3 regions of the Streptomyces sp. NPDC021622 genome follow, and region 2 is predicted to be linked to each of the others. Evidence: riboswitches for the same ligand, from Rfam matches in the RefSeq annotation. Region 2 holds a riboswitch; each other region holds the start of a gene.
What was found. Region 2 has a riboswitch for thiamine pyrophosphate ahead of AB0G47_RS23710 (thiamine ABC transporter substrate-binding protein). Riboswitches for the same ligand answer to the same signal wherever they lie in the genome.

Region 1 (9,551 bases), on a different contig from region 2:
TCGTGAAGACCGGCAAGGAGCCGCTGGAGAAGGTCGTCGAGCTGTCCCAGGTGGAGCCTGCGGTCCGGCACGTCTTCGCGGACGGCACCACGGCCGATCTGCCGAACGCGTCCCGCGCGGGCGTCGGCGAGGCCTTGGACGCGGCCCTCGGCAGCGGTGCGGGCGCCGGCTGGTCGGCGTTCATGAACCGCGCCCGTGAGGCCTGGGACCGCACCCGCCGCCCCCTCCTGGAAGAGCCGCTCTGGCCGAACTGGCAGGTGCTGGCCGACCGCGAGCCCTACCCCTCGGTGCCGCACAAGCGCCTCCTGCGGCGCGAGCGCCGCGCGGCCACCCTCACCGAGGTCGCCGAGCTCGAACTGGGCGGGGACGCCCGGCTGCGCGCGCTCCTCGAGCAGTACGCCCTCGCGTACGGCCTCGACCCGCGGACGGCCCCGGCCAGCGCGGCCGTCCTGCCCTACCTGGAGCACACCTTCGGCGCGTGGTCCGTGCGCGGCGGGATGCGCGCCCTCGCCCAAGCCGTGTACGAGCGGTGCCTGGCCCGCAGGGTCGAGTTCGCGTTCGACTCCGCGGTGACCCGGATCGCCGAGAAGGACGGCCGCGCGGCGGGCGTCGAGCTCGCGGACGGGACGGCGCACGAGGCGGACTTCGTGGTCGCCGGTGTCGCGCCCGGCGTACTGGACGGCCTACTGTCCGGTGTATCCGGCATGTCCGGGGCATCCGGTGTGAACATACGCGCGGAGGGTGAGGTGCCGGCCAGGTCCGGACTGCCCAGCCGCCTCACGGTGCTCCTCGCCCTGCGCGGAGCCCGGCCCGCGGGGACGCCGCACCGGACGGTGCTGCACACCCCCGACCGGCAGGACGAGCTCGACCGGCTCTTCGGGGACCGCCCGGGGCTGCCCGCCACGCCGACCGTCACGGTGCTGCGCCCCGACGACCCTTCGCTCACGCCCGACGCCGGGCATGAGGCGGTCACCCTCACGGTCACCGTCCCCGCGCACACGGAGATCACCGAGGCGGACGTGGACCGGCTGCTGACCCGCGCCGAGACGGCCGTGCCGGGGCTGCGGGAGCGGCTCCTGTGGCACGAGGTCCGCACCCCGGCCGACATCGCGGAGGCCACCGGCGCCGAAGGCGGCGCGGTCCCGCCCCCGTCCCTCGCGGCGGGCGAAGGCCGGCTGCTTCACCCGGCCAACAGCACGCGCGTGCCGGGGCTCTTCGCAGTCGGCGGCTGGTCGCACCCGGGCGGCGGGCTTCCGCACGCCGGCATGTCGGGCACGCTGGTCGCCGGGCTGATCGTGGAGGGACCGGAGTTCCGCGGCTCGCAGTGAGCCCCGGGGTCAGTAGCGGTACTGCTCGTTGTACCCCGCGTCGTACCCGTGCCCCTGGGCCTGGTCGCCCTGGTTCGGATACGGCTGCTCGGGCGGGAGTTCGCCCCCGTACGCCCCGTAAGGGTCGTCGACGCTGCGCTGCTGGGGCACCCAGACCCCGCCGGGCGGCGTCTCGCTGTAGCCACCGCCGCCGTTGCCATTGCCGTACGGATCGGCGGCGGGATAGGGCGGGTACGGCTGCTGGTCGCCGTAGGTGTCGTAGCTCTGCTGGCCGCCGTAGGTCTGCGTCCCGATGTACGGGTCGGAGTACGCGGCGTACTGCTGCTGTCCGGTCTCCCCGTAGGCGTAGGGCTGCTGCGGGTCATAGCCCGCCGTGGCGTACGTGTCGTAGCCGTAGCCGCTGTCCTGGGCGGGCTGCTCCTGTGCGTACGCGGAGTCGCTGTACACGCCGTACTGCCCGGTGTCGTCCGGCATGGGCTCCGGCGCGTAGACCCCCTCGCCGGGCGCGTGCGCGGGCGGCTCGGGCTGCTCGTACGCGAGGTCGGAGACCTGGAGCGTCGGGTCCTGGGCGGCGGCCCGCGGCGAGGTCTTGCGGCGCTTGCTCAGGCCGGGCTGGCCGCCGAGCGCCCAGCCGGTCGAGAAGCCGCGGCGGAACGACAGCGTCACGTACGTCTGCCCCGTCGCGAAGGCGATCGCGCCGGCGCCGATCACGACCACCGACGGCATCAGGACGCCGATGACCACCCCGAGGAAGCCCCCGAAGGCGAGCAGCCGCCAGCGCAGTCGCGCCTTGTACTGCAGCAGCACCTCGCCGAGCAGCCACAGCGCGACGCATCCGAACGCGATGTAGAGGACCGTCCAGCCCATGTACGCCCCTCTCCCCACGGCCGCCGCCCCAGGGGTACGGCCGGTCAGGCCTGCGGGTGATGCAGACCCAGATTCTCGTAGATCTCCAGCGTCGCCGTGGAGTTGTTCAGCGTGATGAAGTGCAGCCCCGGCACACCCTCGGCCAGCAACCGCGCGCAGAACTCCGTCGCGAACTCGATGCCAATGGAGCGTACAGCCGCCGGATCGTCTTTGGCTGTGAGGATGCGCTCTTTGAGCGCCGGCGGGAAGGAAGCATTGCTGAGCTGGGGCAGCCGCTCCAGCATGCGCACGTTCGTCACCGGCATGATCTCCGGGATGATCGGCGTCGAACAGCCCGCGGCCTCGACCCGGTCGCGCAGGCGCAGATACTCCTCCGGGTAGAAGAACATCTGTGTGATTGCGTAGTCGGCGCCCGCGCGGCACTTGTCGACGAAGTGCCGGACGTCCGTGTCCCAGTCCTCCGACCGCGGATGCATCGCGGGGAAGGCCGCGACGCCCACGCAGAAGTCACCCGACTCCTTGATCAGCTGGACCAGTTCGGCGGCGTATGTGAGGCCTTCGGGGTGCTTGACCCAGTCGGCGAGCGGGTCGCCGGGCGGGTCGCCGCGGACCGCGAGCATGTTCCTGATCCCGGCGTCCGCGTACTGCCCGATGATGTTGCGCAGCTCGGCCACGGAGTGGTCGACCGCGGTGAGGTGGGCGACAGGCGTGAGCGTCGAGTCGGCGACGATCTGCTGGGTCTCCTTGACCGTGCCCGCACGCGTCGAGCCGCCCGCTCCGTACGTCACGGAGACGAAGCTGGGGGCCACCGCCTCGACCCGGCGCAGCGCGTTCCACAGGTTCCGCTCGCCCTTCGGGGTCTTCGGCGCCGAGAACTCGAACGAGTACGTGGTCTTGCCGGTCGCAAGCATGTCGCGCACGGTGCGTGCGCGATCTGTCCTGGTGGAAGCAGTGCCTAGGGCCATACGGGCAGGTTAGCGACGGGGTGCCGCACCGGCTAATCCCCGTCCACCTTACGGACAGCTTCCCCGGAGGATGGCCGAAGAACGCCGATCAGGCCGTACGCAGCCGCTTTGCGAAGTCCGCCGCGGCCGCCGCCGGATCGTCCGCCTCGGTGATGGCCCGGACGACGACGACGCGGCGGGCGCCCGCTTCGAGCACCTCGTCCAGATTGCCCGCGTCGATACCGCCGATCGCGAACCACGGGCGGTCCGTGCCCAGCGACGCCGTGTACCGGACCAGGTCGAGACCGGGGGCGTGCCGTCCCGGCTTAGTGGGGGTCGGCCAGCAGGGGCCCGTGCAGAAGTAGTCCACGCCGTCCTGGACGGCCGCCGCCGCGGCCTCGGACTCGGCGTGTGTGGAGCGGCCGATGAGTACGTCGTCGCCCAGGATGCGGCGGGCCGCGGGCACGGGCAGGTCGCCCTGGCCCAGGTGCAGCACATCGGCGCCGATGGCGTGCGCGACGTCCGCGCGGTCGTTCACGGCGAGGAGCTTGCCGTGCCGACGTGCGGCGTCGGCGAAGAACTGGAGGTGCTCGAGCTCCTCGGCGGCCTCCAGGCCCTTGTCGCGCAGCTGCACGATGTCGACGCCGGCACCGAGGACGGCGTCGAGGAACTCCGGGAGGTCTCCCTGGCGCTTGCGGGCGTCCACGCACAGGTAGAGGCGGGCGTCGGCGAGCTGCTCGCGGGCAGGCGTGATGGCCATGGAGTGTTCCCCCCGGGTGTCGGTGGCGGTGGCGTACGGGCCGCGTGGAGCACGCTGCGGCCCGTACACCGCACGGTTCGGATCAGGTCAGACGGCGAGCGCCTGGGCGCGGCGCTTCACCTCCGTGCCGCGATTCTCGCTCAGCGCCTGCGCGGGCGTGCCCGGCAGGGTCGGGTCGGCGGTGAAGAGCCACTCCAGCATCTCTTCGTCGGAGAAGCCGTCGTCCCTCAGGAGCGTCAAGGTGCCGGTCAGGCCCTTGACGATCTTGTCGCCGTCGATGAAGGCGGCGGGCACCTGGAGCGCGCGGTTCTCACCACGGCGCACGGCGATCAGCTGGCCCTCCTTGACCAGCTGGCGCACACGCGTCACCTCGACGTCGAGCATTTCGGCGATGTCGGGGAGGTGGAGCCATGCGGGGACGAGAGCATCAGTCTTTGCGTCAATCTCGGTCACAGGACAAAGCGTATCCCCGGCGACTGACAGAGGGCGGCACAGGCGGCGCGGCTACTCCAGGACCGCCTTTTTGAGCGGCACCGACGGATCCGCCGCCTTGGCCGGATCGAGCCGCGCGCCGCTCTCGATCAGCTTGCGGCCCTGGGCGAGGTCCCGGGGGCGCCCCACCGCGAGGACGGCCACCAGGGCGCCCGCGCGCAGCCAGCACACCGTCCAGGCCGCGCCCGCCGGGTCACCTCGCCACACCAGTGCGTCGGCGGAGCCGTGGTGTCCCGCGTACTGGACGAAGCGGCCGAACTGCTCGGACCAGAAGTACGGGACCGGGTCGTACGCCGCGGGGGCCTCGCCGATGATGTTGGCCGCGACCGTGCGCGGGCCCTGGAGGGCGTTGTCCCAGTGGTGGACGAGGAGGCGCTCGCCGTACCTTCCCGAAGGGAAGGAGGAGCAGTCCCCGACCGCGTACACATCCGGTTCCGAGGTCCTCAGGTGGTCGTCGGCGACGACCTCACGGTGGGCGCCGAGGGCGATCCCGGAATCCGCGAGCCACTGCGTGGCGGGCCGGGCGCCGATGCCGACGACGACCGCGCCGGCGGGCAGCCGGGTGCCGTCGTCGAGGAAGACGGTGCCGGGCTCGACGCGCTCCACGCGCGCGTGGGTGCGCAGTTCGGCCCCGGAGTCCGCGTACCAAGCGGCCATCGGCGCCGCGACCTCCGCAGGCAGCGCCCCCGCGAGCGGCCGCTCGGCGGCCTCGACCACGGTGACCGCGCAGCCCGCCTCGCGCGCGGCGGTGGCGAACTCGGCGCCGATCCAGCCCGCCCCGACGACCACGATGTCGTGCTGCTCGGCGAGCACCGGGCGCAGCCGTTCGGCGTCGTCCAGCGTGCGCAGCAGATGGACGCCGGGGACTCCGGAGGCGCCGGGCAGCAGGATCGGCTCGGCGCCGGTGGCGATGACGAGGGCGTCGTACGGGACCGGACCCCGCTCGGTGTCCAGTTCGTGGTCCGCGGGGCGGACACCCGTGACCTCGTGGCCCAGGCTCAGCTCGATGCCCAGCGCCTCGAAGTCGACGTCGAAGGCGGAGCCCTCCGCCTTGCCGAGCAGCACGGCCTTGGACAGCGGCGGCCTGTCGTACGGCTGATGGGGTTCCGCCCCGATGAGGGTGACCGCACCGGTGAACCCCTGATCGCGCAGGGCCACGGCGGTCTGCACCCCGGCCATCCCCGCGCCGACGATGACGACCTGGCGCTCTGCCTGCCTCTGCTGCTCGCTCACCCGATCACTGTAGGGCGGCACGGGACGCCGACTTCAGGGCGCGACGAGGAGATCTCTGACACACCGTCACCGCCCATATCCGGACAGCTCCCCCTACTGCCGCCGGACCCGACGGGCTAGGGTGGCCGGTGCAGAGCACTCGCGGGAGCCCGGACGCACCGGGCTGAGAGGGAGGCTGGGACGGCCTCCGACCGTACGAACCTGATCCGGGTCATGCCGGCGAAGGGAGGGGCTGGACACCCATGCATCCACGTACACCACCCCATGCGACAACGGACGTCCTCGTCGTCGGGGGCGGCATCATCGGCCTGGTCACGGCCTGGCGGGCGGCGCAGCGCGGTCTGTCCGTGGCGGTCGTGGACCCCGAGCCCGGCGGCGGCGCGGCGCAGGTCGCCGCGGGCATGCTGGCCGCGGTCACCGAGCTCCACTACGGCGAGCAGACGCTGCTCGGCCTGAATCTGGCCTCCGCGAAGCGTTATCCGGCGTTCGCACAGGAGCTGACGGAGGCGAGCGGCCGCGATCTCGGCTACCGCGCCTGCGGCACGCTCGCCGTCGCGCTGGACTCCGACGACCGCGCCCATCTGCGCGAACTGCACACCCTTCAGCGCCAGTCGGGGCTTGAATCGGAGTGGCTGAGCGGGCGTGAGTGCCGCCGCCTCGAACCGATGCTCGCGCCCGGTGTGCGCGGCGGGCTCCGCGTGGACGGCGACCACCAGGTCGACCCGCGCAGGCTCACCGCGGCGCTCCTGGTGGCGTGCGAGCGGGCCGGCGTGGTCTTCCACCGGGCGTGGGCGCAGCGCCTGACGGTCGTGCGCGACCGGGCCACCGGTGTCGTCCTCGAGGACGGCGCCGCCCTGGAGGCCGGCCGGACCGTGCTGGCCGCGGGCAGCCTCAGCGGACGCCTCTCAGGGGTCCCTGAGGGGGTTCTGCCGCCCGTTCGCCCGGTCAAGGGGCAAGTGCTGCGTCTTACGGTGCCGGAGCGCTACGCGCCGTTCCTGAGCCGTACGGTGCGCGCCGTGGTCCGGGGCAGCCATGTCTATCTGGTGCCGCGCGAGAACGGCGAGCTGGTGGTCGGCGCGACCAGCGAGGAGCTCGGCTGGGACACGACGGTCACCGCGGGCGGCGTGTACGAGCTGCTTCGGGACGCCCACGAGCTCGTACCGGGCATCACGGAACTGCCGCTGACCGAGACCCGCGCGGGACTGCGCCCCGGCTCCCCCGACAACGCGCCGATGCTCGGCCCCACCGCCCTGCCCGGCCTCCAGCTGGCCACCGGCCACTACCGCAACGGCGTCCTTCTGACACCCGTCACCGGCGACGTCATGGCGCACGCCCTGGTCACCGGTGAACTGCCCGACGAGGCACGGGCGTTCACCCCCCGCCGGTTCGCGACGACACCCTCGGCACAGTCCCTCATGGAGCAGCCCGCATGACCCACTCAGCCGTCTCAGTCAACGGAGAAGTCCGCGAGGTGGCCGCGGGCACCACGCTCGAATCCCTGGTCGCCACGCTCACCGCGGCCCCGTCCGGCGTCGCCGCTGCGCTCAACGAAACCGTCGTCCCGCGCGCGCGGTGGTCCACCACGGCGCTCGCCGACGGCGACCGCGTCGAAGTGCTCACCGCCGTCCAAGGAGGCTGAACCGACATGGCAGACGACCCCTTCGTCATCGGCGGGCTCACGCTCTCCTCACGGCTGATCATGGGTACGGGCGGTGCGCCGAGCCTCGACGTGCTGGAGCGGTCACTCGTCGCCTCCGGAACGGAGCTGACGACGGTCGCGATGCGCCGCCTCGATCCGGGCGTGCAGGGCTCGGTGCTCTCCGTGCTCGGCAGGCTCGGCATCCGGGTCCTTCCGAACACGGCGGGCTGTTTCACCGCGGGCGAGGCCGTCCTGACCGCCCGGCTCGCCCGGGAGGCGCTCGGCACGGATCTGGTGAAGCTGGAGGTCATCGCGGACGAGCGCACCCTGCTCCCCGATCCGATCGAGCTCATCGACGCCGCCGAGACCCTGGTCGACGACGGCTTCACGGTGCTTCCGTACACGAACGACGACCCGGTCCTCGCCCGGAAGCTGGAGGACGTGGGCTGTGCGGCGATCATGCCGCTCGGGTCGCCCATCGGCTCCGGGCTCGGGATCCGCAACCCGCACAACTTCCAGCTGATCGTCGAGCACGCGCGCGTGCCGGTGATTCTGGACGCGGGGGCGGGCACGGCGTCCGACGCGGCGCTCGCGATGGAGCTGGGGTGCGCGGGTGTGATGCTCGCCTCGGCCGTGACGCGGGCGCAGGAGCCGGTGCTCATGGCGGAGGCCATGCGGCACGGCGTCGACGCGGGGCGCCTGGCCTTCCGGGCGGGCCGGATTCCGCGGCGGCACTTCGCCGAGGCGTCCTCTCCCGCGGAGGGCATGGCCAGGCTGGATCCGGAGCGGCCGGCGTTCTGAGCGCAGGGCGCCTGTTACAGGTCGGCTGCAGTCGGGCCCCGGGGCCGCCCGCGCGGGCATCGGTGTCAGCGGTGGCTCGTAGACTCCCTCCGTGGACACGACCCTTCAGGACCCGCTCGTCGGGCAGGTGCTCGACGGCCGTTATCGCGTGGACGGACGGATCGCGGTAGGCGGGATGGCCACGGTCTACCGGGCCGTGGACACCCGCCTCGACCGCGTGCTCGCGCTCAAGGTGATGCACCCGACGCTCGCCGCCGACGTCTCGTTCGTCGACCGCTTCATCCGCGAGGCGAAGTCGGTCGCCCGGCTCTCGCACCCGAACGTGGTGGGGGTCTACGACCAGGGCACCGACGGTGCGTACGTCTATCTGGCGATGGAGTACATCGCCGGGTGCACCCTGCGCGACGTCCTGCGCGAGCGCGGCGCCCTGCAGCCGCGGGCCGCGCTCGACATCCTGGAGCCGGTGCTCGCCGCGCTCGGCGCCGCGCACCGCGCCGGGTTCGTGCACCGCGACATGAAGCCGGAGAACGTCCTCATAGGGGATGACGGCCGGGTCAAGGTCGCCGACTTCGGCCTCGTGCGCGCGGTGGACACCGTCACGAACACGACCGGCACGGTCCTCGGGACGGTCTCCTATCTCGCGCCCGAGCAGATAGAGCACGGCACGGCCGACACCCGTGTCGACGTGTACGCGTGCGGTGTCGTGCTCTACGAAATGCTGACCGGCGCCAAGCCGCACTCCGGCGAATCGCCGGCCCAGGTGCTCTACCAGCACCTCCACGAGGACGTGCCGCCCCCGTCGGCGGCCGTCCCGGGGCTCCCGGTGGAGCTCGACGAGCTGGTCGCCTCCGCCACCGCCCGCACCCCGGACGTCCGCCCGCACGACGCGGTGGCGCTGCTCGGGCAGGCCAGGGAGGCACGGGCCGCGCTCTCCCTCGAGCAGCTGGACGCGGTGCCCCCGCAGGCGCGCACCACGGAGCACGACAACGCCGACGACCGTACGAGCGTGATCCCACGCGCCGCGCGGTCCGTGCAGCTGTCGCTCCCCGCGGACGGCGATGACCAGCAGCAGGACCCGCTCAACCGCACCAGCATCCTGGCGACACCACCGTCGGCCCCGCCGCAGGCCCCCGGCCGCGGACGCGGGCGGTCCAACCCGCGCCGCGGAGTCCTGGCGATCGTCGCCGCCGTACTCCTGGCGCTCGGCCTCGGCGCGGGCGTCTGGTACATCAACTCCGGCCAGTTCACGAACGTCCCGCCGCTCCTGGCGAAGACCGAGGCGGCCGCCAAGCAGCGGCTCGACGAGGCCGGGCTCGAGGTGAAGGACGTCAAGCGCGCGTACAGCGACACCGACAAGCGGGGCACGGTCATGGCCACCGACCCCAAGGCGGGCGAGCGCATCCGGGGCAACGACGGCGTGACGCTGACCATCTCGCTGGGCCCGGAGATCGTCAAGGTCCCGAACCTGGAGGGCACCCCGCTGACCT
Region 2 (9,551 bases):
CCGTACGGCACACGACGCACCAACCACACAGAGCTCAACGGGAGAGACACTCATGTACCAGCAGATGATCTTCGTCAACCTCGCCGTGAACGACGTCGACAGCACGAAGAAGTTCTTCACGGAGCTCGGCTACACGATCAACCCGCAGTTCACCACGGACGACTGCGCCTGCGTCGTGATCAGCGACACCATCGTCGCGATGATGCTCGGCAAGAAGCGCTACCAGGACTTCACGACGAAGCAGATCGCGGACTCGACCACGACCAGCGAGGCGCTCCTCTGTCTGAGCGCCGAGAGCCGCGAGAAGGTCGACGAACTGGTCGACAAGGCCGTGGCGGCCGGCGCCACCGAGGGCCGTACGCAGGACTACGGCATGATGTACGGCCGCAGCTTCGACGACCTGGACGGCCACACGTGGGAGATCATGTGGATGGACCCGACCGCCGTCGAGGGCTGAGCACGACCGCCCGGCTGTGCCTGCTTAGCATGGGCGGATGCAGTCGACTCCCGAACCCGCATCCGCCCACGCGTCATCGCCCGCCCAACTCCCGGGCGGTGACCGTGAGATCGAGACCCTCGCCGAGTTCGACGAGGTCGCCGCGCGGGGCTCGCTGGCCGGCTGCCGCGTCCAGGGCATAGATCTGACGGAGCGCACGTCCGCGCTGCGGGCCTGCGACGCCAAGGGCGCGGTGTTCCTCGGCTGCCCGATGGAAGAGGGCGCGGCCGACGCGATGCGGTCCGCGGGGGCGTTGGTGTTCCCGCCGGTGCCGGGTCTGCCGTTCGACCCGTACCGAGGCCTTCTCTACACGCCCGACGAGTTGTTCGCCGGGCTCGCCGAAGGCGGGTACGACGCGACGCCGGACGCCCGCGCGTACGCCTGGTTCCAGGAGACCAAGGCGGACGGGGACATCTTCTCCTCGATGCTCCGCGCGATCCACGACGACTCGATCTCCGACGCCCTCGACGAACTGCTCGTCGGCGCACGGGTGGTGGGCGTCATGGGCGGCCACGCGATGGCCCGTGGGACGGAAGCGTACGAGGGTGCGGCGCGGCTCGGCCGTTCGCTCGCCCGCGCGGGCTTCGTGGTCGCGACGGGCGGCGGCCCGGGTGCCATGGAGGCCGCGAACCTGGGCGCGTACGCGTCAGTCTTCCGCGACGAGATGCTGGACGAGGCACTGGAACTCCTCTCGAAGGCCCCTTCCTTCACCCCGTCGATCACCGAGTGGGCGCGGGCGGCCTTCGACGTCCGCGAGCGCTGGCCGGACGGCGGCGCGTCGGTGGGCATCCCCACCTGGTTCTACGGCCACGAGCCGCCGAACGCCTTCGCCACCCACCTGGCCAAGTACTTCGCCAACGCCACCCGGGAGGACGGTCTGCTCGCCCGCTCGAACGCGGGCGTCGTCTTCCTGCCCGGCGCGGCGGGCACGGTCCAGGAGATCTTCGACGCGGCGACCCCCAACTACTACGAGTCCCGGGGCAAGCCGGCCCCGATGGTCCTGGTCAACCGCACGCACTGGACACAGACACTCCCGGCCTGGCCCCTGCTGCAGGCGCTGGCGCAGGGCCGCTCGATGGGGCCGACGATCGCCTTGGTGGAGGGCGTGGAGGAGGTCCCGGCCGCACTGGCATCCCTCCCGCCGGACGGGCCGAGCGCGACGAGCTCATGACGCCGACCGGCGGCCACTCAGCCTTCCAGCCCGCCCGGCGAACCTTCCAACCCGCCCCGTGAACCTTCTAGCCCGCCCCGCGAACCATCCACTCCGCCCGGCGAACCATCCAGCCCGTCCCGCGAACCTTCTAGCCCGTCCGGCGTTTGAGGACGAACTCGGCGAAGCCGGTGATGACGGCACGCAAGGCCCCCGCGCAGCGGGTTTTCGGGAAGGGGCGGGGTTGGGGAAATCAAGTCACCCGAACGAGGCCCGCTCCAGCCAGAACTCCAGCAACTCCCGCTCCCCCAGCACCTCCACAGCGCCGCCATCCAGAGACCGCCGCCGATAGAAGGCCAACAACACCTCAGTAAGCGGCCCCCGCAGAGCAACCGTCGCCTTCTCATGCCCCCGCCGCCAGCTGAACCCGTCCTCACCGAACTCAATGACCCACTCCGCATTCAGCCCCGCCGGCGCATCAGTCGCATGCAGATGGATGCTGCGGCCCGCACCCCGCAGCTCAGCGGCACTGTCCCCCGGCTGGGACCGCTGCACGTACTGCACGATCTCCAGCCACTCATCGATCGCGTCGGCAGCGACATCAGCCGCGACCTCATACGGGACCCCCGCGGCGATCGCCGCGTCCGCACGGTGAATGGCCACCTCATGCGTCATACGCCGCGCCCAGAACCCGGCGTTCCGCGGCTCGGCCCAGGTCCACACCGGGGTATCGGCGCTCACGGCGGGCAGCGTCTTCAAGGCCAGCTCGGCGGTCTCCGCAAGCCAGGCGTCGAGCGCGGCGGGGTCGTCGCCCTCGGGACCACGGATACCCGGGACCTTCTCCTCCGGGATGTCGTCCGTGGCCCGGGTGGCGACCAGCTGCTCGGCCCAGCGCACGGCACCGCCGACGTGGCGGGCGAGGTACCCCAGGGACCACTCCGGGCAGGTCGGCACCGTGGCCGAAAGGTCGGCTCCGGCCAGGGTGACCCGCAACTGGCCCAGCTGATCTGCGATTTCGGCGCAGTGGCGGTCGTAATCCAAAGACGTCATGAGGCGCACCCTAGATCGACCGCGCAACCCGGGCACCCGAGTTTCGCCCCCACGCCCCACGCCCCCACGCCCCCAGGCCACCTCAGCCCAGAACCACGACATCCCCCACGTCAAAGGCAACCCCCACCGTCTCCCCCACCCCAGGCGCATCCCGCAACGCACAGGCCGCCTCAAGCCTCGGCCCCGCCCCGGGCTCCAGGTGTACGGCGACATGCGTGCCCCGGAAGGTCCGCGCCGTCACCATGCAGGGCAGCCCCTCGTCGGCGGGCACGAGCCGCACCCCGGCGGGCCGCACCAGGAGCCGGCACCGGCCGTCCCGTACCCCCGGAGGCACCGGGATCTTGCCCCAGGCGGTGTCCGCCACGTCACCGGCCACCGTCGCGTCGACGACGTTGTCGAAGCCGAGGAACCGCGCGACGAACTCGTCCGCCGGGTTCCGCCACACCTCAAGTGGCGTACCGGACTGGGCGATCCGCCCATCGCGCATCACGACGACCCGGTCCGCGAGCGCGAACGCCTCGCCCTGGTCGTGCGTGACCGCGAGCACCGTCGTACCCAACTCGTCGAAGAGCTCCCGGAGTTCGACCACGAGCCGTTCCCGCAACGAGCGGTCGAGCTGCCCGAGCGGCTCGTCCAGCATGAGCAGCCGCGGCCTCGGCGCGAGCGCACGCGCGAGGGCGACGCGCTGCTGCTCGCCGCCGGAGAGCGAGGCGACGACCCGCCGCTGCGCACCCGGAAGCCCCACGAGGTCGAGCAACTCGGCCACCCGGTGGGCCTGTTCGCCCCGCGCCACGCCGTGCATCCGCAGCCCGAAGGCGACATTGCCCGCCACGTCGCGCTGCGGGAAGAGCTGATGGTCCTGGAACATCAGGCCGACGCCCCGCCTGTGCGCGGGCACCCCCCGCTGGTCCCGTCCGTCGAGCAGCACCTGCCCGCCGTCCAGCTCCTGCAGCCCCGCGACCGCCCGCAGCAGCGTCGACTTGCCGCTGCCGCTCGGCCCGAGGACGCACACGATCTCGTGCTCGGCGACCTCGAGGCCGACGCGGTCGAGCACGGCCCGCGCCCCGAACCGCACCGTCGCATCCGTCAGCGTCAGCAGCCCCACACCAGCAGCCGCACCCGCAGCCACACCCGCGGCCTCACCCATCAGAACTCCCCAGTCGTGCGATCGGTACGGAGCCGTTCGAGCAGCAGCAGCGACACCGCGCACACCACCATCAAGATCGTCGAAAGGGCCATCGCCTGCCCGTAGTTGAGCTCCCCGGCCCGCCCGAGGAGCCGGGCAACGGCGACCGGCAGCGTCGGATTGTCCGGCCGCGCGATGAACACGGTCGCGCCGAACTCGCCCAGGGACACCGCGAAGGCGAACCCGGCCGCGATCAGCAGCGCCCGCCGCACCATCGGCAGGTCGACCTCGCGCCACGCCCGCAGCGGCGACGCCCCGAGCACGGCCGCCGCCTCGCGCAGCCGTCCGTCGACCGCGCGCAGGACGGGAAGCATGGTGCGTACGACGAAGGGCACGCCCACCAGTGCTTGCGCCAGCGGCACCAGGATCCAGGTGGAGCGCAGGTCGAGCGGCGGCTCGTCCAGCGTGATCAGGAACCCGAAGCCGACCGTCACCGCGGACACCCCGAGCGGCAGCATGAGCAGCGCGTCGAAGCCGCGCACCAGGCGGCCGGCCTTCCGGGTGAGCGCCGCCGCGGCGAGACCGCCGATCACCAGGGCGATGGCGGTGGCGGCGAGCGCGTACTGGAGGGAATTCCAGACCGCGTCGATCGGCGGGACCAGGAAGGCGCCGCCCTCCGCCGATGTCAGCTCCTGGTAGTAGGTGAAGCCATAGCCGTCCGGGCCGCTCAGCGACCGCTCGATCAGCACGCCGAGCGGCAGCAGGATCAGCACGGCGATGGTGAGCATGACACCGCCGAGGAGCGCCCACTGCCCGGCGCCGCGCGGCCGCCGGGCGACCGTGGAGGCGTCGACCAGCTTCAGGGCGGTCTCCCGCCTGCGCACGGTCCATGCGTGCACGGCGAGGATCAGGCCGACCGCCACGAACTGCACGATCGTCAGGACGGCGGCCGTCGACAGGTCGAGGAGCTGGGCGGTCTGCCGGTAGATCTCGACTTCGAGCGTCGAGTACGCGGGTCCGCCGAGGATCTGTACGACGCCGAAGGAAGTGAAGGTGAACAGGAAGACCATGAGCGCGGCCGCCGCGACCGCGGGGCCGAGCGCGGGCAGCGTCACCGTCCGCCAGGCCCTCCAGCGCGAGGCGCCGAGCATCCGCGCGGCCTCCTCCTGGCGCGGGTCGAGCTGCGACCAGAGCCCGCCGACGGTCCGTACGACGACGGCGTAATTGAAGAAGACGTGCGCGAGCAGAATCGCCCACACGGTCGTGTCGAGCCGCAGGCCCCACATCTCGTCGAACAGCCCCCCGCGCCCGACAAGGGCGAGGAACGCGGTCCCGACGACGACCGTCGGCAGCACGAACGGCACGGTGACGGCGGCCCGGAGCACCTGCTTGCCCCTGAACTCGAAGCGCGCGAAGACATACGCGCCGGGGAGCGCGATCAGGAGCGTGAGCGCGGTCGACGCGAGCGCCTGCCAGGTGGTGAACCACAGCACGTGCCGCACGTCGGACTGCCCGATGACCTCCGCGATCCGCCCGAACTGCCACTCACCGTCCACCTTCAGGCCGCGCGCGACGATCGCGGCGACCGGATAGGCGAAGAAGACCGCGAAGAACGCGACGGGCACGGCCATGAGACCGAGCCGCGCCGCGCTCCCGCGTGTGAACCCCTTACGAGCGGGGGCCTTTACTTCAGTACGAGCGAGGTCCACGACTTGACCCACTGATCACGGTTGTCGGCGATCTTCTTCGGGGCCATGGTCTCCGGCTCGTCGACCTTCACGCCGTGCTTGACGAACAGCTCGGGCAGCTCGACGCCCTCCCGCACCGGGTTCACGAACATGTTCAGCGGCATGTCCTGCTGGAACTCGGTGCTGATCAGGAAGTCGAGCAGCGCCTTGCCGCCCTTCTCGTTCTTGGCGTTGCCGAGCAGACCCGCGTACTCGACCTGCCGGAAGCAGGTGCCGGTCGCGACGCCGGTCGGCGCCTCCTTGGGCTGCGGCTTCGCGTAGAGCACCTCGACGGGCGGCGACGAGGCGTAGGAGACGACCAGCGGCCGGTCGCCCTTGGCCTTCTTGCCGCCGGTGGAGCCGGAGAACTCCTCGCTGTAGGCCTGCTCCCAGCCGTCGACGACCTTGACGCCGTTGGCCTTGAGCTTCTTCCAGTAGCCCTGCCAGCCGTCGTCGCCGTACTGGGCGGCGGTGCCGAGCAGGAAGCCGAGCCCGGGCGACGAGGTCGACGCGTTCTCGGTCACGAGGAGGTTCTTGTAGGCGGGCTTGACCAGATCGTCGAAGGACTTCGGCGGCGCCAGCTTCTTGTCGGCGAAGTACTTCTTGTCGTAGTTGACGCAGATGTCGCCGCTGTCGACGGGCGTCACGCGGTGCTTGTCCTGATCGACGCGGAACTGCGAGGCGATCTGGTCCGAGCCCTTGGCCTCGTACGACTGGAAGAGGTCGTTGTCGAGCGCCCGCGACAGCAGGGTGTTGTCGACGCCGAAGAAGACATCGCCCTGCGGGTTGTCCTTGGAGAGGATCGCCTTGTTCACGGCGGCGCCGGCGTCCCCGTCCTTGAGGACGCTGACCTTGTAGCCGGACCGCTTCTCGAACTCCTTCAGTACGTCCTTGGAGACGCTGAAGGAGTCATGGCTGACCAGCGTGACGTTCTTGGAATCTGCGGCCTCGTCGCCGCTGCCGTCGGAGCTGCCGCAAGCGGAGAGCGCGACGAGCCCGAAGGTCACCGCGACGGCGGTGACCGTGACCTTCTTGGTGGTGCTCACTGAATTCAATCCTCCTGGGGGTGACCAGGAAGAGACGCGGCCCTGCCCACGGACCGGAAGGGTCCGCGGGCAGGGCGCAACAGCTTGAGTGATGTCCGAACTTCCTACCCGGAATGACCCGGGCAAGGTTCAGAGGGTCTGCGGCCAACCTGTCCTTGGCTGCCGCACTCTCAGCGCTGTGGCGCTCCCCTGTCGGAATATGAAGATGTGTTCCGGCTGTGAAGTTGTGTTTCGGCCAGCCTAACGCTCCGCCGCGGCGAGCTGACCGCACGCCCCGTCGATCTCCTGGCCACGGGTGTCACGAACCGTGACAGGCACCCCATGAGCGGCGATGGCGTCCACGAAGGCCTTCTCGTCCTCCGGCCGCGATGCCGTCCACTTCGAGCCCGGCGTCGGGTTCAGCGGGATCAGGTTCACATGCACGGGCTTGTTCTTGAGCAGCCGCCCGAGCCGGTCACCGCGCCACGCGTGGTCGTTGATGTCCCTGATCAGCGCGTACTCGATGGAAAGCCGGCGCCCGGACTTGGCCGCGTACTCCCAGCCGGCATCCAGCACCTCCCGCACGTTCCACCGCGTATTGACGGGTACGAGGGTGTCGCGCAGCTCGTCGTCGGGCGCGTGCAAGGAGATCGCGAGGCGGCACTTGAAGCCCTCGTCGGCGAACCGGTGGATGGCGGGCACGAGCCCGACGGTCGACACGGTGATGCCGCGCTGCGAGAGCCCGACACCGTCCGGCTCGGGGTCGGTCAGCCTGCGGATCGCCCCGATCACCCGGTTGTAGTTGGCGAGCGGCTCGCCCATCCCCATGAAGACGATGTTGCTCAGCCGCGCGGGCCCCCCAGGGATCTCCCCGTCCCTGAGCGCACGCATCCCGTCCACGATCTGGTGCACGATCTCGGCGGTCGACAGATTCCGGTCGAGACCGGCCTGCCCCGTCGCACAGAACGGGCAGTTCATCCCGCACCCGGCCTGCGACGAGATGCACATCGTCACCCGGTCCGGATAGCGCATGAGCACGGACTCGACGAGCGTCCCGTCGAAGAGCCGCCACAGCGTCTTACGGGTGGTGTCGTCGTCACAGCTGATGTGCCGCACCACGGACATCAGCTCGGGAAGCAGCGCCTCCTGGAGCTTGCCGCGGGACCCGGCGGGAATGTCGGTCCACTGCTCCGGATCGTGCGCGTACCGCGCGAAGTAGTGCTGCGAGAGCTGCTTGGCGCGAAACGGTTTCTCGCCGGCGGCGGCGACGGCTTCCTTGCGCTCGGCGGGCGTGAGGTCGGCGAGATGCCGCGGCGGCTTCTTGGCTCCGCGGGGCGCGACGAAGGTGAGTTCTCCGGGTACAGGCATGGTGAATCCAGTGTCTCAGACGGTCGGAGTGTGACCAGCTCAGCGCTCACTGGTGCCGGTCGTCATTGGTCGCCATTGGCCGTTGTGGGCCACCCTCCGACGGCCCATAGACGGCCCGGCACTCCCGCAGCTGACCTGCGAAAAGAGACCCAGACATTCCGTCCGGGTCCTGCCCCCTTGGGCCCATCAAGCTCGTACTGGCGACGGCGGGCATCAAGAGCGTCTACCCGCCGCCTGACCGGCTCTGTAACGTGAAATACGCCCCTACCAGCAGCAGGAGGCAGCACCCTATGCGTGGTCTTGGAGATCACCTCAGCATCGGCGAGCGCATCGCGTTCTACCGGAAGCGTCGCGGCTACACGCAAGAGGTGCTGGCCGGACTGGTCGGCCGTAGTACTGACTGGCTCGCGAAGGCAGAGACGGGCCGCAGGAAGCCGCCGCGGATCGACATGCTCGCGGAGCTGGCTCGGATCCTGCGCGTGCCGCTTGGCGACCTGCTCGGTCAGACCCTTCTAGTGGAGGATGAGAAGCACCAGGACGACGTACCGGCTGTACGTGACGCGCTCATGAGCCCCCGGCGGCTCTCACGCCTGCTCTTCGGGCCAGAGGCCGACGTGCAGCTCCCCACTCCCGCGCCGGTCGCCGTGCGTGTGGAGCACGCTTGGAACGACTATCAGGGCGGGCGGCTCGGCAGCGTGATCGCTGCACTGCCGGCACTCCTCCAGACGGCGCAGGAGCTAGAGGACCGTGCGGGACGCCGGGGAGAGGACCGCCGCGACTGCTGGGCTGTCTCTGCCCGCACTCACCACCTCGCGGCCACGACGCTCGCGAAGGTCGGAGAGTCCGACGTCTCATGGTTGGCCGCAGAGCGTGCGATGCGGGCGGCGGACGAGTCCGACGATCCCCTAGTTCTCGCCTCAGCCGCACGGTCCGGCACGCACGCGCTGCTCGCCAACGGCCGCTACGAGGCTGCGATGGAGCTGGGCAACACCACGGCGACGTGGCTGGCCTCCCAGGTCGCGGAGAGCGACCCGTCTGCACTGAGCTTGCTCGGCATGATCCACCTTCGGGCCGCAGTCGCGGCGGCTCGGCACCAGGACCGCCCGACGGCGACCCGCCTGTTGGACCGTGCCGAGGGGCTCGCCGACGACCTCGGTTCAGACGAGAACTACTGGCAAACCGGGTTCGGGCCGACGAACGTGATCCTGCACCGCCTGTCCATCGAGCTTGACCTGGACAACGTGTCGTACGTGGTGGAGAACGGCCGGATCGATGTGGACCACATGCCGCTGGAACGCAGCGTCTCGCACCGCATCGACTACAGCCGCGCCCTCTCGCTCGCCGGGCACGGTGATGAGGCGTTCACCGAGCTGCGTACCGCCGAACGCACGGCGCCGCAGCTCGTGCGCAACAATCCCAGGGTGCGCGAGACGCTGCGGGACCTGATCAAGCAGTCACCCGTGAGCGGCAGCTCTCGCTCGTCCGAGGTGTTCGTGATGGCCCAACGGTGCAGGGCGGTGCAGTGAGTTCGAGCAAGCGCGGGGTGCTGGGAGTCGTCGGGTCGGCGGCCGGCGGAGTCGAGTCACTCCGCACGGGCCTTGTCGAGCCC
Region 3 (9,551 bases), on a different contig from region 2:
TCGTGGTCTTCTCGCCGCCGGAGGGATGACTTCTCAGGGCCGGGACCTCGGGGTTCCCTAAGGGACGGATCAGGGGAGGACAAGGGATCCGAGGCCCCCGTCGAGGACTTCGCCGCCCTAGCATCGAATGCAGGAAGTCAGAGATGCAGAGACGCAGAGATGCGGAGATGCAAAGACGCGCAGAGAGGTAAGGAAGATGGCAGCACAGGAGATCTTCTCGGGATTGCCGTGGTGGGTGAAGTGGATCGCGGTGCCGGTCATCGCCCTGGTCGTGTTCGGCAGCGTGATAGCGACCGTTGTCGGATTCGTCGTCGGCCTGTTGTTCAAGGCACTGATTTTCGTGGCGCTCGTCGGTGGACTCATCTACGTCGTACGGAAGTTCATATCGGGATCGGCCTCGTCACGCAGCGATTGGTGACTTCTCGCAACAGTTCCCTCGGGCGGGGGAAGTTTCCCCGCATGGGGTCTCGGGCCGGTGTCCAGCGGTTAGAGTCCGAAATCCGACGCCGGGTCCGTCCCGCGCGCGGGCGCAATGCGCTTCCTCCCGCGTGATCGCGGGCACGGGCAGACATCCCACGCGCTTCGGGAGTGAACCTTGGCCACGGTTGATGCCGCACTTTCAACTGCCGCCGCGCCGACCCTCATCGGCTCCGTGCAGCGGGCGACGCGACTGCTGGAGGCCGCCGCCGCGCATGAGGGCGGGGCACCCGCCAAGCAGTTGGCCCGTGAGTCGGGGCTCGCGCTTCCCACGGCCTATCACCTGCTGCGCACGCTGACGCACGAAGGCTATCTGCGCCGGGAGAAGGGGCTGTTCGTGCTCGGTGAGGCCGCCGAGCGGCTGAGTGCCAGCGGGGCGCAGCAGAATCGTCGCGGCATGATCAGCGAGGCCTTGGCGCACTGGCGCGACGCCATCGGCGTACCGGTCTATTTCGCCGTCTACCGCGAGGGTGAGATCGAGATCGTGGCCGTCGCGGACACGCCCGGGAATCCGGCCGTCGAAGAGTGGGCGGACTTCCGCGAGACCGGTCATGCCCATGCGATCGGCCAGTGCCTGCTCGGCCAACTCGACGACGAGCAGCGCAAGGACCATCTCGACCGTCATCCGGTGCAGTCGATCACGCGGTACTCGGTCCGTGACGACCGGAGCTTTCTGCGCCGCCTGGACGCGATGGGCCGGATGAAACCCGTGGTGGAGCGGCAGGAGTACGCGCTGGGAACGGTCTGCGCCGCCATTCCGATCACGGCGGGCAACACGGCCGCCACGATGGCGATTTCCGTTCCCTCCTATCAAGCCGACCGGCTGCTGCCCGCAGCAGACCGGTTGCAGAATGAGATCGGAAAGCTACTAGGGACACTCGCCTTCTCTATCAGCATCTGAAAACTCACTCCTTGTGATCTGATGTGTACGTTAAGCAAGATGCCATGGGTGTCAGGGAGTTGGTTCCTGGCCGGTCGAGGTTTAGCGACGGGGTAGGCGGGCGATGCGAGAGCGCGAGTCGGTGCAGGCAGAGGTCATGATGAGCTTCCTTGTTTCCGAGGAGCTGTCGTTTCGCATCCCGGTGGAGCTGCGCTACGAGACCGGAGATCCCTATGCCGTCCGGCTGACCTTCCACCTTCCCGGCGACGCTCCTGTGACCTGGGCGTTCGGGCGGGAGTTGTTGATCGACGGGGTGGGCAGGGCGTGCGGCGACGGGGATGTGCGCATCGCGCCCACCGATCCCGAGCTGCTCGAAGAGGTCCTCATCAGGCTTCAGGTCGGCGGTGACCAGGCGTTGTTCCGGGTGGGGATTCCGCCGCTGCTCGCATTCCTCGACCGTACGGACAAGTTGGTGCCGCTCGGGCAGGAGCGGGCGCTCGCCGACTTCGAGACACACCTGGACGAGGCGTTGGACCGGATCCTCGCGGAGGAGCAGAGCGCGGGCTGACCTCCGGGGGGCCAACGGGCACAGCCGGATGGCAGATTGGTGCATTTCGCGGCATTGCCCTGAGGGCTCGGCGTCGGCTCCCCGTTGGCTGGCTCCCGGCCCCGGTTCGCGGCCCCGCCCCCTCACGGCTTGCGGCGTCGGCCACCGCCTCCGCCGCGGCGCTGCTTGGTGGCCGAGGGAGCCGCGGGGGCCGGGGCGGCCGACGCGGCGGTGGTGCCTCCGGTGCGGTCGGCCGAGACGACCAGGGCGGCCAGTGCCGTCGTCACCGGGACCGAGGCGACCAGGCCGATCGAGCCGATCAGGGTGCGCACGATCTCCTCGGCGACCAGCTCGCTGTTGGCCACCGTGCCCACGCTGCTCTGTGCGATCGAGAAGAGCAGGAGCAGCGGCAGCGCGGCGCCGGCGTACGCGAGGACCAGGGTGTTGACCACCGAGGCGATGTGGTCGCGGCCGATGCGGATGCCCGCCCGGTAGAGGCCGCGCCAGCCCATCGTCGGGTTGGCCTGGTGCAGTTCCCAGACCGCGGACGTCTGCGTGACGGTCACGTCGTCGAGGACACCGAGTGAGCCGATGATGACGCCCGCGAGCAGCAGACCGCTCATGTCGATATCCGGAAAAAGGCCGTGGATCAGGCCCGTGTTGTCGTCCGTGTTGCCGGTCAGCGAGGCCCAGCCGATGAAGACCGAGCCGAGCAGCCCGATGAGGAGGAGCGAGATCAGCGTGCCGATCACCGCGACCGATGTACGGGCCGTGAGCCCGTGGCACAGATAGAGCGCGATCAGCATGATCGCGCTGGCCCCGACCACCGCCACCACCAGCGGATTCGAGCCCTGAAGGATCGCGGGCAGGATGAAGAAGGTCAGTACGAAGAAGCTCAACGCCAGCGCCACCAGGGCCATGACGCCGCGCATCCGTCCCACCACGACGACGACGAGGGCGAAGATCCCGGCGAGCAGTGCCATGGGGACCGTGCGGTCCACATCGGTGACCGAGTACTGCAGCGCCTCCGGGGCCTTGGGCTCATAGGCGACCACCACCTCTTGCCCCTCGCGCAACTGCCGAGGCGAGTCCGGCTGGACGATCTCGGTGAACGTGCGGCCCTTGTCCTTGCCGCTGGTCACCTCGACCGTCGCCTTCTTGCACATGCCCTCCGCGCGCGACTGCGCGGTCTGGCCCTCGGGAGTGGAGGTGTCCCCGGTGGGCGGCGGCTGCGAGGCGTTCACGTCCTTGCAGGGCAGCTCCTGCACCTTCGTCACCGTCGCCGACTCGGTCTGCCGGTCGAAGCCGACCCCGGTGCGCTCATGGCCCGGCGCGCCACCGGGCCAGAGCACGACGAGGCCCACGACGACCGCCGTGGCGAAAGGAATCAGCACCGCGGCGATGACCTTGCGCAGATGCTTGGAGACGGGCGCCGCCGGGCCGTGGCTGTGCGAGTGCCCGTGCCCGTCCCCGCCCCCGGGCGGGTTCGAGAAGGGCGGCTGGGACGGCGGCTGAGACGGCGGCTCGGACGGCGGGCGGGGCGGCGGCTCTGTGGTGGTCACTGCCCGATCATCGCAAGAACGGAGGGGGCCCTCTGTTCAGCACGCCCGATATGACGCTAGCGTGGGGGCACCTTTGCAAACGCGGGAGCTCGGAGCACCGGGCTGAGAGGGCGCTGACCTCCGTACGAAACGGCACGAATGGTGCCGGTGCCGTACGGGATCCGCTGCGTCGACCGCCGAACCTGTTACCGGGTAATGCCGGCGTAGGGAGTAGGTCTCATGACCACATCGGACGCACGCACGCCTGCCTCGACGCAGAACCAGAGCGACGAGGCCGGGAAGTCCATCGGCTGGCACAAGGCGTACGTCGAGGGCTCACGCCCCGATCTGCGCGTGCCGGTCCGCCAAGTGCACCTCACCAACGGCAAGGCCGTGACCCTGTACGACACTTCGGGGCCGTACACCGACGAGTCCATCGACACCGACGTCCGCAGGGGTCTCGCACCCCTCCGCGAGAACTGGATCATCGCCCGCGGCGACACCGAGGAGTACGTGGGCCGCCCGCCCCGTCCCGAGGACGACGGCATCAAGCACACCTCGCCCCGCGGCGGGCTGAAGAACCTCGACGCGGTCTTCCCCGGCCGTCCCCGCCAGCCACGCCGCGGCCGTCAGGGTCAGGCGGTGACGCAGCTCGCGTACGCCCGTCGCGGCGAGATCACGCCCGAGATGGAGTTCATCGGGATCCGCGAGAACCTCGACCCCGAGGTCGTGCGCGCGGAGGTCGCCGCGGGCCGCGCGGTGATCCCGGCCAACGTCAACCACCCGGAGATCGAGCCGATGATCATCGGCAAGAAGTTCCTGGTGAAGGTGAACGCCAACATCGGCAACTCCGCGGTCACCTCCTCCATCGAGGAGGAGGTGGACAAGATGACCTGGGCCACCAAGTGGGGCGCCGACACGGTCATGGACCTGTCCACCGGCCGCAACATCCACACCACCCGCGAGTGGGTCCTGCGCAACTCCCCCGTCCCCATCGGCACCGTGCCGCTCTACCAGGCCCTGGAGAAGGTCGACGGCCAGGCCGAGGCGCTGACCTGGGAGATCTACAAGGACACGGTCATCGAGCAGGCCGAGCAGGGCGTGGACTACATGACGGTGCACGCGGGTGTGCGCCTTCCGTACGTCCCGCTCACCGCGCGCCGCAAGACCGGCATCGTCTCGCGCGGCGGCTCGATCATGGCCGCCTGGTGCCTGGCGCACCACAAGGAGAGCTTCCTCTACGAGAACTTCGAGGAGCTCTGCGAGATCCTCGCGGCGTACGACGTGACGTACTCGCTCGGCGACGGCCTGCGCCCCGGATCGATCGCGGACGCCAACGACGAGGCGCAGTTCGCCGAGTTGAAGACCCTCGGGGAACTCAACACGATCGCCAAGCGTCATAACGTACAGACGATGATCGAGGGCCCCGGTCACGTCCCGATGCACAAGATCAAGGAGAACATCGACCTCCAGCAGGAGATCTGCGAGGAGGCGCCGTTCTACACGCTCGGCCCGCTCACCACGGACATCGCGCCCGCCTACGACCACATCACCTCCGGCATCGGCGCCGCGATGATCGGCTGGTGGGGCACGGCGATGCTCTGCTACGTCACGCCCAAGGAGCACCTGGGCCTGCCGAACAGGGACGACGTGAAGACGGGCGTCATCACGTACAAGATCGCCGCGCATGCGGCGGACCTCGCCAAGGGGCACCCGGGCGCGCAGGACTGGGACGACGCGCTCTCGGACGCGCGCTTCGAGTTCCGCTGGGAGGACCAGTTCAACCTGGCCCTCGACCCGGTCACCGCACGGGAGTTCCACGACGAGACGCTGCCGGCCGAGCCCGCGAAGACGGCGCACTTCTGCTCGATGTGCGGGCCGAAGTTCTGCAGCATGAAGATCTCGCAGGACATCCGCCGCCAGCACGGCGGTGACCTTGAGCAGGACGAGATCGAGGCGGGCATGGAGCAGAAGTCCAAGGAGTTCGCCGCGGCGGGCAACCGGGTCTATCTGCCGATCGCGGACTGAACCGAGCAGGCCACTGAAACGGCCCACGAGGTTCCGGACAGCGCGAATCTGTGGGTCTCCCAACAGCCGTTGGGGGACCCACAGCCGTGCTCGCCCGCGGCCCCGCTACTCCGGCTTGTGGTCGGGCCCGCCGAAGTCGGGGCTTGAGAAGTCCGGACTCGAGTAGCTCGGCCGCGGCCCCGCTGAGGGACCGCCGTCCGGGCTGCTGAACCCGGGCCGGTGGTAGCCCAGTTGAGGCATGCGGCTGCTCGGGTCCGCCGACGGCGTACGGGCCACCTGTGCAGCCCCCGGATCCGCGAGCGCCTCCCGCAGGAACGGAAGGACGCCGCGCTCCAGAAGTGCCTCGCCCCAGGCTTCCCTGGCGCGGACCACCTCCTCGTTCCGTTCGCCGTGCGAGCCGGCCTGGAGCGAGGTCGAGCCATTGCGCAGAGCGGTCAGGAGCAGGCCGATCGCAGCGACCAGGATGCCCCCTGCGGTGAGCGCGCCGAACAGCCATCCCGCGGTGAGCAGGGTGTCCGCGAAGGCGGGCTCGGGGTTGAGCATCTTCAGGATGTAGCCCACGAGCAGGAAGATCGCGGCGGCCGCCCCGGCGAGCACGGGTGCGAGCACCGCGACCACGGCGATCGCCCCCGCCCCCGCCCCTGTCTCGGCGGTGACCTCCCCCATCGTGGTGGCGAGACCGAGGCCGCCCGAGCCGGCTTCCGCCTCGCTCTGGCTGCTCCGTTCCCGTATCGATGGTGCGGCAGATCCGCTTTCGCGCAGCTTCTCGCGGACCTTCACATAGTGCGTGTACTCGGTCGTGGCAGCGGCAGTGATCAGCGCAGTAGCGTTCAGTGCCATGGTGCGCAGCTGCTCGGGATTGAGCCGCTCGCCCACTGCGGCGAGATCCGGACGGTTCGGTGCGGTGCGCAGCGCCTCATCGAGGATCCGCTCGAACTCGGGGCGGTCCTCATTGAGCAGGTGTGGAGCGCTGTTCATGTGCATCCCCCGATGCTCCGTAGGGCTTGGTGGCTCGCATGGGTACGAGCCGTCGGGCAGAAACGGAGGGGAGCCTGCTACGGATAAGCCGATGGTAGAGCCGTGACGGCACGCGGTGACAGGGGGTTTCCAGAAATAGGCCCCCTGGCCAGCGTGATCCTGTAATGGATCGCCTGCCCAGCGAACGCTCAGCTATCCAAGGGGAGTTGGCAGACCAGTAGCTTTCCGGCCATGGTCACTCCGCCGTCCATGGCGATGGCCAGTCCGCCTGCGTAGATGTGCGGTCCCTCGATGACGGGCCCGCCGCCGTCCGAATCGTCCTCGGAGCCGACATCGCCCAGCAGATACGGGATGGGGCTGTGGCCATGGACGATGCGGTGGCCGCCGTACATGTCGAGGAGTTCGCGTACGGCCGCGGGGCCGGACTCGTCGCGGAAGGCGAAGCGCTTGGTGAACTTCCGGAAGAGGTCCCAGCACTCGTCCGCGTCGTTGCGCGTGAGTGTCTCGCGGACGGTGTCGTTCACGGCCTCGATCGAGTCGCCGTAATCCAGATAGGCGGTGGTGTCGGAGTGCATCAGGAGATGACCGTCCTCCGCCTCGATCGCGTCCAGGCGGGCCATCCACTGCAGGTGGTGGTCCTCCAGGCGCTCCATGTCGGTCTTCTGGCCGCCGTTGAGGAGCCAGGCGGCCTGGAACGTGGCGGTGCCCGCGCCCGAGTTGACCGGGGTGTCCCCGAACCGCTTGGCGCCGAGAAGGAGCAGCTCGTGGTTGCCCATCAGGGCCTTGCAGTAGCCGCCGGCTGCGGCGGCCTGGGCGGACAGGCGCATCACGAGGTCGATGACGCCGATGCCGTCGGGGCCGCGGTCGGTGAAGTCGCCGAGGAACCACAGTCGCGCGTTGCCCGCGGACCAGTTGCCGTCGGCGTCGATGAGGCCCTGCTCCTGGAGGGCCGCGAGCAGCTCCTCCAGATAGCCGTGCACATCGCCCACGACGTACAGCGGACCGTGCTCGTCGGACGCCGGCGCCTGTGGAGGCTCGGGCATGGCCTGCACCTCCACTTGCACGGTGTCGCCGCGGTTGATGACGGGCAGGTCGCGCTGGGTGGGGGTGTAGCCGTTGTCCGGCACCCCGGGAACCTCCCCGGAGCCGCCAGGACCCGCCGCGTCCCCCGCACTTCCCTCGACCGGACCGGTCTCATGGACGTACGCCGGTACGCGGAAGTCGCGCAGCGTCGCCGTCCGCACATCGGGTCCCTGACCGGCCCCCTGAGTCATCGACCCCTCCACCACCATTGCGCCGCATCTGCACCGAGATCGGACTGCCTGGTCGCAGCGGCCCGCGGTGTCGTCCGCCCATCATAGGAATGCGGCTCGCGCTGTGTGGTGCACCAGGGGTGGTGAATCAGTACTGAACCCCAGTTCACCGAGGTTTTCTCCCGAATTGGGTAGGGGTTTCCCCGTAGATCATGACCGGGCTGTGCTGGTGGGCGCCGGGCAGCGCGGGCCGACAGGGTGTCTCTCCCCGCCGGCCGGCACCGTCAACCAGGTCCTGGCGAACGGGGTGAGCTGACCGTCGTACGCGGTGGACGTCGCTCGGACGAGGTGCGCACGATCAGCTCCGTCGGTATCACCTGCTCGACCGGGCGGCCCGAATCGAGCCCTTCGATGGCGTCGATGAGCAGTTGGACGACGGCTGTGCCGATGCGCCGGGGTTTCAGCGAGAGCGTGGTGATGGGCGGTTCGGTGGTGGCGTAGACCGTCGACTCGCTGCAGCACACGAGCAGCAGATCGTCAGGGACGCGCAGTCCGTACCGGCGGGCGGCCGCGAGGAGATCGGTTCCGTTCGGATCGAACAGGCCGTAGACGGCGTCGGGCCGGTCGGGCCGGGCGAGCAGCCGGTCGGCCGCGACGGCGCCGGCGCACGGGTCGTGGGCCGGATAGGACTCGTACACCGGGTCCTGTCCGACGCGCTCGCACCAGCGCAGATAGGCGGTTGTGGACAGGTGGGTGTACGTGTCGGTGGTGGTCCCGGTGAGCAGTCCGATCCGCCGGGCGCCGGCCGCCGCGAGGTGGTCGAGGATCTCCAGGACCGCCGCCTCGTGGTCGTTGTCGACCCAGGCGGTGACGGGGAGAGACCCGGCTGGGCGGCCGTCGGAGACCACGGGCAGGCCCTGGCGGACCAGCTCGCTGACGACCGGGTCGTGGTCTGAAGGATCGACGACGACTGTGCCGTCGAGCGCGACGTTCGACCAGACGTCGACCGGGCTGCGCCGGGAGGTGGCGGGCAGGATGACAAGGGCGTAGCCGCGGGCCAGCGCGGCCGAGGTCGCGGCTCTGGCCATCTCCGCGAAGTACGCGAATTCGGTGAAGGTGAAAGGTTCATCCCCGTATGTCGTCACGGTCAGGCCGATGAGGCCCGACTTGCCGGTACGGAGCGTTCGGGCCGCCGCGGAGGGGCGATAGCCCAGCCGTTCGGCGACCTCGCGGACATGGCGTCGGGTGGCGTCCGGGAGGCGTCCCTTGCCGTTAAGAGCGTCGGAGACAGTCGTGATGGAGACACCGGCTGCGGCGGCGACGTCTCTGATGCCCGCTCGGCTCTGCCGGTTGCCCCGGCGGGCGGTCTCCGCTCGGCTCACCTGGTGGTTCCCTGCTGCTGTCATGGCGAGCCGATAGTAGGGCTCATGAGGGTGGGTAGTGCGGGCGCATATTCACTCGTTGACAGGCACGTTTCTGCATGGTGAGTACGGGCCAATGACCTTGGAATGCAAGGGAGTTGGCGGGATTCGGGGGAGTCGGTCCCTTGTCGTCGCGCACAGGCCTGCCAAATGAGCGATGTTTCGAAGAGGTCTCAACTCACCTTCACGGGTGATGCGCGCCACGGAGTGAGCCACCGGCGCGTGACGTAACGGGGAGCGCTCCCCCCTCATCGTGCGCCTTCGTATCTCGATGCCCCGGAACCCATTCGCAGCGGGGCTGAATCCTCATAAGGTGAGCAGTATTGAAGTCAGGGTGTTCAGGTGTTCAAGAGGAGGACTGCGGTGAGCGAGACGAACCCGAGGCTGCGCGCCGAGCTGGAGGGTATCCCCACCTACAAGCCCGGC

Region 1: another riboswitch for thiamine pyrophosphate. It lies ahead of thiO (glycine oxidase ThiO); the one in region 2 lies ahead of AB0G47_RS23710 (thiamine ABC transporter substrate-binding protein).
Region 3: another riboswitch for thiamine pyrophosphate. It lies ahead of thiC (phosphomethylpyrimidine synthase ThiC); the one in region 2 lies ahead of AB0G47_RS23710 (thiamine ABC transporter substrate-binding protein).

What each region holds. Positions count from the first base shown of each region.
Region 1 is NZ_JBFACK010000001.1:518,722-528,272, reverse strand. Features, by position in the region: gene AB0G47_RS02405 (NAD(P)/FAD-dependent oxidoreductase) at 1-1,328, shown strand, start outside; gene AB0G47_RS02400 (hypothetical protein) at 1,338-2,195, opposite strand; gene metF (methylenetetrahydrofolate reductase [NAD(P)H]) at 2,240-3,160, opposite strand; gene thiE (thiamine phosphate synthase) at 3,249-3,899, opposite strand; gene AB0G47_RS02385 (Rv2175c family DNA-binding protein) at 3,987-4,352, opposite strand; gene AB0G47_RS02380 (FAD-dependent oxidoreductase) at 4,404-5,624, opposite strand; TPP riboswitch at 5,756-5,869, shown strand; gene thiO (glycine oxidase ThiO) at 5,867-7,057, shown strand; gene thiS (sulfur carrier protein ThiS) at 7,054-7,263, shown strand; gene AB0G47_RS02365 (thiazole synthase) at 7,270-8,064, shown strand; gene pknB (Stk1 family PASTA domain-containing Ser/Thr kinase) at 8,156-9,551, shown strand, end outside.
Region 2 is NZ_JBFACK010000012.1:28,062-37,612, forward strand. Features, by position in the region: gene AB0G47_RS23685 (VOC family protein) at 53-457, shown strand; gene AB0G47_RS23690 (LOG family protein) at 495-1,667, shown strand; gene AB0G47_RS23695 (maleylpyruvate isomerase family mycothiol-dependent enzyme) at 1,905-2,696, opposite strand; gene AB0G47_RS23700 (ABC transporter ATP-binding protein) at 2,779-3,843, opposite strand; gene AB0G47_RS23705 (iron ABC transporter permease) at 3,843-5,531, opposite strand; gene AB0G47_RS23710 (thiamine ABC transporter substrate-binding protein) at 5,507-6,595, opposite strand; TPP riboswitch at 6,679-6,796, opposite strand; gene rlmN (23S rRNA (adenine(2503)-C(2))-methyltransferase RlmN) at 6,836-7,942, opposite strand; gene AB0G47_RS23720 (helix-turn-helix domain-containing protein) at 8,233-9,468, shown strand; gene AB0G47_RS23725 (flavoprotein) at 9,486-9,551, shown strand, end outside.
Region 3 is NZ_JBFACK010000019.1:11,273-20,823, forward strand. Features, by position in the region: gene AB0G47_RS31910 (cupin domain-containing protein) at 1-29, shown strand, start outside; gene AB0G47_RS31915 (DUF5326 family protein) at 197-418, shown strand; gene AB0G47_RS31920 (IclR family transcriptional regulator C-terminal domain-containing protein) at 653-1,378, shown strand; gene AB0G47_RS31925 (SsgA family sporulation/cell division regulator) at 1,482-1,925, shown strand; gene AB0G47_RS31930 (YibE/F family protein) at 2,048-3,466, opposite strand; TPP riboswitch at 3,538-3,693, shown strand; gene thiC (phosphomethylpyrimidine synthase ThiC) at 3,686-5,473, shown strand; gene AB0G47_RS31940 (hypothetical protein) at 5,579-6,457, opposite strand; gene AB0G47_RS31945 (metallophosphoesterase) at 6,640-7,743, opposite strand; gene AB0G47_RS31950 (LacI family DNA-binding transcriptional regulator) at 7,989-9,110, opposite strand; gene hisC (histidinol-phosphate transaminase) at 9,489-9,551, shown strand, end outside.